Regions from separate parts of the Thalassospira sp. SN3W genome, predicted to be linked through region 2. Evidence: riboswitches for the same ligand, from Rfam matches in the RefSeq annotation. Region 2 holds a riboswitch; the other holds the start of a gene.
What was found. Region 2 has a riboswitch for glycine ahead of gcvT (glycine cleavage system aminomethyltransferase GcvT). Riboswitches for the same ligand answer to the same signal wherever they lie in the genome.
Positions count from the first base shown of each region.

Region 1: linked by a shared signal. The riboswitch ahead of P8T57_RS11305 (L-serine ammonia-lyase) and the one ahead of gcvT (glycine cleavage system aminomethyltransferase GcvT) in region 2 are both predicted to bind glycine.

Region 1 covers NZ_CP121124.1:2,506,714-2,511,100, forward strand. Annotated here, with positions in the region: gene gpmI (2,3-bisphosphoglycerate-independent phosphoglycerate mutase) at 1-1,464, opposite strand, end outside; glycine riboswitch at 1,739-1,838, shown strand; glycine riboswitch at 1,842-1,969, shown strand; gene P8T57_RS11305 (L-serine ammonia-lyase) at 2,040-3,455, shown strand; gene P8T57_RS11310 (dihydrofolate reductase family protein) at 3,608-4,141, shown strand; gene P8T57_RS11315 (hypothetical protein) at 4,148-4,387, opposite strand, start outside.
Region 2 covers NZ_CP121124.1:1,409,008-1,413,394, reverse strand. Annotated here, with positions in the region: gene P8T57_RS06360 (homoserine kinase) at 1-283, opposite strand, end outside; gene ispH (4-hydroxy-3-methylbut-2-enyl diphosphate reductase) at 316-1,263, opposite strand; gene P8T57_RS06350 (hypothetical protein) at 1,530-2,084, shown strand; glycine riboswitch at 2,321-2,444, shown strand; glycine riboswitch at 2,448-2,550, shown strand; gene gcvT (glycine cleavage system aminomethyltransferase GcvT) at 2,608-3,720, shown strand; gene gcvH (glycine cleavage system protein GcvH) at 3,811-4,182, shown strand; gene gcvPA (aminomethyl-transferring glycine dehydrogenase subunit GcvPA) at 4,186-4,387, shown strand, end outside.

The DNA.
Region 1 (4,387 bases), 1.1 Mb from region 2:
CAGTGTCGCGCCTTCGGGTCCATTCACCAGAATGGTCGGCACCAGATTAAGCGTATGCGCGGTGTGCGGCTCGCCGGTTTCCGGATCCACCATCATCTCACAGTTCCCGTGATCGGCGGTAACGAACATCACGCCGCCCACCGATTTAACCGCATCAACAACCTGCCCAAGGCAGGTATCGACGGCTTCGGCGGCCTTCATCGCGGCGGACAAAATGCCGCTATGGCCGACCATGTCGGGGTTGGCAAAGTTCAGAATGATCGCGTCATAGGTTTCAGCCCTGATCGCCGCCACCAGCTTTTCGGTCACTTCCGGGGCCGACATTTCCGGCTGCAAATCATAGGTCGCGACCTTGGGCGATGGCACCAGAATACGGTCTTCGCCCTCGAAAACCTGTTCTTCGCCGCCGTTAAAGAAGAAGGACACATGCGGATATTTTTCGGTTTCCGCGATGCGCAACTGCTTCATGCCAGCCCTGGAAACGACTTCACCAAAGATATTTGGCAACACCTGCGGCGGATAGATCGCATCCATATATTTTGCATGGTCGGATGAATATTCAACCATACCGGCCTGCACGGCAAATCTGATCGGGGTGCCACGGTTAAACCCGTCAAAGTCCGGTGCGCAGATCGCGGCCAGAATTTCACGCGCGCGGTCGGCCCGGAAATTGGTCATCAAAATCCCGTCGCCGTCTTTCATGCCGGCATAATCGCCAATCACGGTCGGCAGAACGAATTCATCCGTGGTGTCGGCATCATAGGCTGCCCTGATTGCGCCTTCGGCACTTTCAGCGGTGCGGCCATCGGCGTAATTCTTGCCCTTTACCATCGTGAAATAGGCCTGGCTGACGCGTTCCCAGCGATTGTCGCGGTCCATCGCGTAATAGCGCCCGGTAACGGTCACGATTTCAACATTGGCATCACCAATCTGTGCGCGGAATTTTTCAAGGAATTTGGCGGCACTTTTGGGGGCGGTATCGCGGCCATCCAGATAGGCATGGATTTTTACCGGCACACCGGCCGATGCGATGATTTTGGCAAGGGCAGCCATATGGGCCTGATGGGAATGCACCCCGCCTTCGGACAGAAGCCCCGCGATATGACAGACACCCCCGCTTTCTTTCAGCTTGGCGATAACCTTTTTGACCGTATCGGTATCTGCGATCGAACCGGTTTTGACAGCCTCGTCAATTTTTGGCAGTTCCTGCATCACAACCCGGCCGGCACCAAGATTCATATGGCCGACTTCGGAATTGCCCATCTGTCCTTCGGGCAGGCCGACATCAAGACCGCAGGCTTTCAGAAAGCCGGTCGGATTGTTGGCATAAAGCGCGTCCCAAACAGGGGTATTGGCCAATGCAACCGCATTGTCCTTGCTTTCCTCGCGATAACCCCAGCCATCCAGAATGCACAGCACCACCGGACGCGGGCGCTTTACGGTATTTGATACAGTCACAATCATAATCCCACGAACTAAAGTACACGAAATAAGGTAAAAGGCTGAATTACCGGTAAAGATGGTTATTTTCCGGTAATTTTGCCATCCGTACAAAGACGCCGGGCGCGGTGGGTCCGCCATCAGACGCTGCCAATCATAGCATTTTCAACGCGCAATCTATCATGAATGCCGGTATTGAACAGCCTTCCGACCGGGTATTTTTTGTGTGCTTGCAAAGTCGCTTTTTGACAAGGATCATCACCTGCCTGTAATCTCGGGCGTTACGGTGATACCTCGAATAACCGCGATGGGAGAGCCCGCTTTGATCCCGCGATCAGATCGGCGCCGAAGGAGCAATAGCCCCGAAAACTCTCAGGCAGATGGACCGTTGCGGATTGAGGCTCTGGAGAGAGAAAGCGGTACGGGGCCAACGCCCGGCACCATATTTCCACCGAAGGATGAAGCCATGGCGTCAAAGACTTCTTTGTTTTTGGCAACAGGGCGCACAATCTCAGGTCAAGGGACAGAGGGGGCAAGACACCGGTTCTATAACGTCATGTGGCATTGATCCGCATGACAAAGAGCCGTGGGAGGCCCATTTGACCGAAGAAAATAAGCAGCGTCCGCAAGACGTTAATCTTTCCGTTGTCGATCTTTATACCATCGGCATAGGCCCATCGAGTTCGCATACGGTCGGCCCGATGCGCGCGGGCTATCGGTTCTGTCTGGAACTCGAAGCCCGGAATCTTTTGGAAAAAATCGGCTCGGTAATTGTTGATCTTTACGGATCGCTTGCCCTGACCGGCAAGGGGCACGCCACCGATACCGCGGTGATCATGGGGCTTTCGGGGGAACGACCGCGTTCGGTTGATCCCGACCGGATCGCACCGACAATGGATGCGATTGATAAAGATCACGCATTACAGCTTTACGGCGCGCATCCGGTTGCTTTCAACCGGGATACCAACCTTGTTTTCCATATGACCGAAAGCCTGCCCGAACATCCCAATGGCATGCGGATCACCGCCTTTGACCGTGACGGTGTTGTTTTGCACAAACAGGAATATTTTTCGGTTGGGGGTGGGTTTATCGTCTCGGGCGATGATCGCGGGGCGGAATATTCCGGCGATAATATCACGCTGCCTTATCCCTTTTCCTCGGCCGATGAACTGATGGCGATCTGTAAAAAGGAAAAGCTGTCGATTGCCGAAGTCATGGCCGAAAACGAAAAAAGCTGGCGTGAACCTGACGAGACCGAGGAATTTGTCGACCGCGTGCATCGCGCGATGATGGATTGTATTGAGCGTGGCTGCAAAACCGATGGCATCCTGCCCGGCGGGCTGAATGTCAAACGGCGTGCGCGCAAACTTTACCTTGAGCTGACGGAACGGCCAGAAGCGGGGCTTAAGGACCCGTTGACCGTGATCGACTGGGTCAATCTTTATGCCCTTGCGGTTAACGAAGAAAATGCTGCCGGTTCGCGCGTCGTGACCGCCCCGACCAACGGGGCGGCGGGTGTTATTCCCGCCGTGCTGCGCTATTACGAACGGTTCGGGGCCAATGTGACACAGGGGAAAATACGCGAATTCCTGTTAACGGCGGCGGCCATTGGTTCGATCTATAAAAAGCGTGCGTCGATTTCTGCCGCCGAAGTCGGTTGTCAGGGCGAGGTCGGTGTGGCCTGCTCAATGGCGGCAGGCGCGCTTTGTGCCGTCATGGGCGGTACGCCCGAACAGGTTGAAAACGCCGCCGAAATTGGCATGGAACACAACCTTGGCCTGACCTGTGATCCGATTGGCGGTCTGGTGCAGGTACCCTGCATCGAACGCAACACCATGGGGGCGGTCAAGGCGATCAATGCTGCCCGTCTGGCGATGCGCGGCGATGGTCAGCATACCGTGTCACTCGACAAGGTGATCGAAACCATGCGCCAGACCGGCATTGATATGCAAAGCAAATACAAGGAAACCAGTCAGGGCGGGCTGGCAGTCAATGTCAACGTGGTCGAATGTTGAGCTGACAGTTTGAAATACCGACCAAACACCCTCGAAGCCGCCGTTTCGGGGGTGTTTTTCATCCGGCCTGATTCTTGCCACCTTGCGCCTGCAATCTGATATCATTGAGAAATCAAAAACGGGGCAAAGACCCCGAACAGGTTGGGCAAAGCATGAAAAAGAAACTGTTCCGCATCTATATCGCGGTCAGTCTGGATGGCTATATCGCGCGCGCCAATGGCGCGGTTGACTGGCTTGATCAATTCGATCCGGTCGAGTTCGATTTCGAGGGCTTTCTGGGCACCGTGGGAACACTGATCATCGGGCGAAAAACCTTTGATCAGGTGATGGAATTTGGCGACTGGCCCTATGAAGATCGCCGCACGATTGTCCTGACATCGCGCGATTTGCCCGATAACCGCCCGGCCAATACAGAGGCCTATGGCGGTAGTCTTGTGGAACTGGCAAGCCAGCTTCGCGATGACAGGTCCGATACCGGCGATATCTGGATCGTCGGTGGGGCCAGTGTTGTGACCCAATTCCTGTTTGGCGGCCTTGTCGATCAGCTTGAAATGTTCATCATCCCCGAAATTCTCGGTGATGGCATCCGGCTGTTTGGCAGGGATGCTGTGGGCACGACACTGAAACTGGTGGCATCGGAGCACTACAAGTCCGGTGTCGTGCGCATGCAGTATGATTTGCGTTAAAGCCGGTTACTTAAGCGTTTCCAGTTTTTCGGTAATCTTTGAGGAAAGTTCGCGTAGGGCATTAACAGCACTGCTTTGCCAGTCGCTGTCGAGGACCATCTGCATCTTTTCCTGATAGCTGTCGGTGACAGTAACCGGTTCGCCCTTGTTCAGTTCGTTGCCCTTCAACGTCACTTCGGACTTGTTATGCACCGTGACCTGCCAGAAACCGGGTTCGAACCATGACCAGAACTTGATCAGGTCGGC
Region 2 (4,387 bases):
ACAAACGGCGTAACGCAACCCCGTCCTTGCCGTGGATCGGTGTCGGGCAATTCAGCCCCTTGGCCGACAGATGATCCATCAGGCCCAGATAAAACGGCAGATCATCGGGGTTCACACGCTTTTCATACAGGGTCAGGATGAAGGATGCCTGATCGGTCTGAAGCAGGAAGTTGGTATTTTCGACACCCTCGGCGATTCCCTTGAACGAAATCACATTGCCGATATCGTATTCGGCAACAAAACGGGCGATATCTTCGTCAGAAACGTCGGTATAGACGGCCATGGGATATCCGGATTTCCTGCATCAGGGCGGGGTTAGCTGGCAAGCTGGCGGGGCAGCTTGAAGGTGACGTTTTCATTGGTCAAAGTCAGGGTTTCGACCGTGACGTTATAACGTTCGCGGCAGGCATCGATGACTTCCTCGACCAGAATTTCCGGGGCGGATGCGCCCGCGGTAATGCCAAGCGTCGAAATGCCGTCAAGCTTGGACCAGTCGATATCCTTGGCGCGTTCGACCAGAACCGAACGGTCACATCCTTCGCGTTTGGCTACTTCGACCAGTCGGTTCGAGTTTGACGAGTTTGGCGCGCCCAGAACCAGAATGGCATCGGCGTCGGTTGCGATCAGCTTGACCGCGTGCTGGCGGTTGGTGGTCGCATAGCAGATGTCTTCTTTCTTCGGGACCTCGATCGCCGGGAAGCGGCGTTGCAGGATCGAGATGATCTTGGCCGTATCGTCCAGCGACAGGGTGGTCTGGGTCACAAACGCAAGGTTTTCGGGGTTTTCGACCTGAAGGTTTTCGGCGTCTTCTTCGGTCTCGATCAGGGTCATGCTGCCCGGTGGCAACTGCCCCATGGTGCCGATGACTTCGGGATGACCGGCATGGCCGATCAGAAGGATATGTTTGCCATCTGCATGGTGGCGTTCAGCCCCACGATGGACCTTGGACACCAGCGGGCAGGTCGCATCAAGATATTCAAGCTGGCGGCTTTCGGCGGCTTCGGGGACCGATTTCGGCACACCGTGCGCGGAAAAGATTACTGGCACGCCATCCGGGACGCTATCGAGTTCATCGACAAAAACAGCGCCCATATCGCGCAGGCGGTCGACCACGAATTTGTTGTGGACGATTTCGTGGCGGACATAGACCGGCGCGCCATACTTCACCAGCGCCTTTTCGACGATCTCGATCGCACGATCCACCCCGGCACAGAAACCGCGCGGGTTGGCAAGAATGATCCGAAGGTCGGCTTTGTCAGACATGATACGGGTCCGAATGTTCATGATGCGCGACACCAGCCGCGCGATTATTCAAATGTCTTCGTTACATAACCTGCCAGCACCGTGCACGCAATGACAGACACCGTGTAAAGATGCATGTTCAGCTATGTCCGGCCATGTATTTACGCCGCATACCGCGATTTGAAACGGAAGCGGGTTGTGTCGCCATATCGGAGCGAATAGACTGCGCGCGGTTGTGCCCATGGTGGGGGATGACCGCGAATTTGACCAGTTCTATAGAGGCTTGGATGACGATTGCGAACGGACTGCGGCGTGTTTGTGCATTGGGTTTGGTGTCGTTTGCCGGTTTTCTGGCGGCGTGCAGCAGCAACCCGTTCGAAGAGCAGCCGGTTCCGGCATGTCCGCGGGCCTTCCTGCCCAATGATACCGCCCGACTGGTGCAGTTCAGCGGTCAGGGCAAAGACCTGACCGATGTGATCCTTGAAGCCGAATTTGGCGGTTATCTGGGTGATTGCGGCTATGACCTTGATGACAAGGTGCTGAACGTCGTGATCAGCCCGGTGATCAATGCCGAACTGGGCCCGGCCGCACAGGGGCGCAACGCAAAACTCCAGTATTTCGTAGCACTTAAGGACCCGTCTGGCGAGTTTATCCAGAAGAATCTGTTTGATGTTCAGATGGCGTTTCCGAGCAATTTGAACCTGGCGCGCTATCGCGACGAGCAGGTGACTTTGAACGTGCCGCTGGATGATGTCTGGGCCGGTCCGGACTATGAAATTTACCTTGGTTTCCAGCTGAGTGCCGATCAGCTTGATTACAATCGGCGCTTCGGAAAAAATTAATAATCCCGCCTATTATTCATTTTTGGTGAATAATCAAATCCCGCCCGCCTCGCGTGGCGGGGTTTTCGTTTTTGAACAAAAGTTCGTTTTCGGTAATCCTCATACAAAATAATGGGCATTTGCCGGAGGGGCTAAAAAAGGGCTTTTAATCCTCATACCAATGGATGGGGTGGAGAGGATATGATTTTTGGGGCTGGTCTGGTCGGATTCAAATCCGTATAAGGAGGCATACCCAAATGATCCCCGTGGGAGAGTGCCACGGTCTTGATCGATGTGCGTGATTACATCGATAGGGATTGCGCGGACGCCGAAGGAGCAACCACCCCGGAAACTCTCAGGCAAACGGACCGCGGGGAGATGGGACTCTGGAAAGCAGGCGGCATCGAACATGGATGTGCGCCTCGCCGAAGATGTAAGCAGACCGGTATTCAAACCGGCTGTGATTCTTTCAGGCTCCAAGACAGAGGGGGACGTGGTTGGCCACTGGTCGGCTATGTTTCGCAACGACTGTCTGGAGACCTTGATGGCCGATCATCAAACCGAACTGCTGAAAACTGCCCTTTATGATTTGCATGTGGAACTGGGTGCCAAGATGGTGCCGTTTGCCGGATACGACATGCCGGTGCAATATCCGCTGGGGGTGAAGGGCGAACATCTGCATACCCGTGCGAAGGCCGGTCTGTTTGACGTTTCGCATATGGGGCAGGTCCGCCTGACCGGTGAACATCGCGTGGCCGAGCTTGAAAAGCTGGTGCCCGGTGACATCGCGATCCTGAAACCCGGCCGCACCCGTTATTCCGCATTCACCAATGACGATGGCACGATTTTGGATGATCTGATGATCACCAATGCGGGCGACAGCCTGTTTCTGGTGATCAATGCCGCGTGCAAGGATGATGACATTGTCCATATGCGGGCCAATCTGGATAACGGTGTGGAGCTGATCGAGATTGATGACCGCGCATTGATGGCCTTGCAGGGCCCGGATGCCGCCCGCGTGCTGGCGCGGTTTGCACCCTCGGTTGCCGATATGAAATTCATGAGCTTTGCCGAGATCGATATTGCCGGTATCGCGTGCTTTGTCACCCGGTCGGGCTATACCGGCGAAGACGGGTATGAGATTTCCGTGCCGAACGAGCGCGCCGAAGAGCTGGCGCGCAAGCTTCTGGCCGAGGAAGAGGTCGAGGCGATTGGCCTTGGCGCGCGTGATTCGCTGCGTCTTGAAGCTGGTCTTTGCCTGTATGGCAACGATATCGATACCACGACCACCCCGGTCGAAGGCGACCTTAACTGGATCATCAACAAGCGTCGTCGCGAAGAAGGCGGGTTCAAGGGGGCGGATGTCATCCTTGATCAGCTTGCCAATGGCGCGGATCGCAAACGTGTCGGGATCAAACCCGAAGGCAAGGCACCGGCGCGTGAACATACGGCTGTCCTGAACAGTGACGGTGAAGAAATTGGCGAAATCACCAGCGGTGGTTTCGGCCCGACCGTGGATGGCCCGATTGCGATGGGATATGTCGCAATTGAATTTGCCGCCCCGGGTACCAAAGTCGATCTGATGGTGCGCGGCAAGGCACGCCCGGCGGAAATCGTCGAGCTGCCGTTTGCGGCACATCGTTACTATCGCGGCTGATCATCAGAAAAAAAGAGTTCGGGCAGCGTTTGCGGCCCGCAAAAGATACCGAGATTTTAGAGACAACTGATCTTACAGGGACGAATTACCATGGCTAAAAAATTCTCGCAGGAACATGAATGGGTTGAATATGAAGACGGTGTCGCGACCGTTGGCATTACCGATTACGCCCAGCAGTCGCTTGGCGATATCGTTTATGTCGAGCTGCCGGAAGTTGGCAAAAAGCTGACCAAGGATGGCGATGCGGCGGTTGTCGAATCGGTCAAGGCCGCCAGCGACGTTTATGCGCCGCTTGATGGTGTCGTTGTCGAAGCCAACGAAGAGCTTGATGACAATCCGGCACTGGTGAACGAAGCCCCGGAAAGCGATGGCTGGTTCTTCCGCATGGAACTTTCCGATGAGTCCCAGCTTGATGAGCTGATGGACGAAGCTGCGTATAAAGACTTTGTCGAAGGCCTTTAAGATATGCGTTATCTTCCGCTAACCAGTGCGGATCGCGCCTCGATGCTTGAAACCATCGGGGCCGGGTCCGTTGACGAGTTATATAGCGACGTGCCCGACGGCGCGCTGCTGTCCGAGCCGGTCGATCTGCCATATCATCTTGGTGAATTGCAGGTCGAACGCGACATGGCGAAACTGGCCGCCAAAAACATCGGCACGGCCAGCG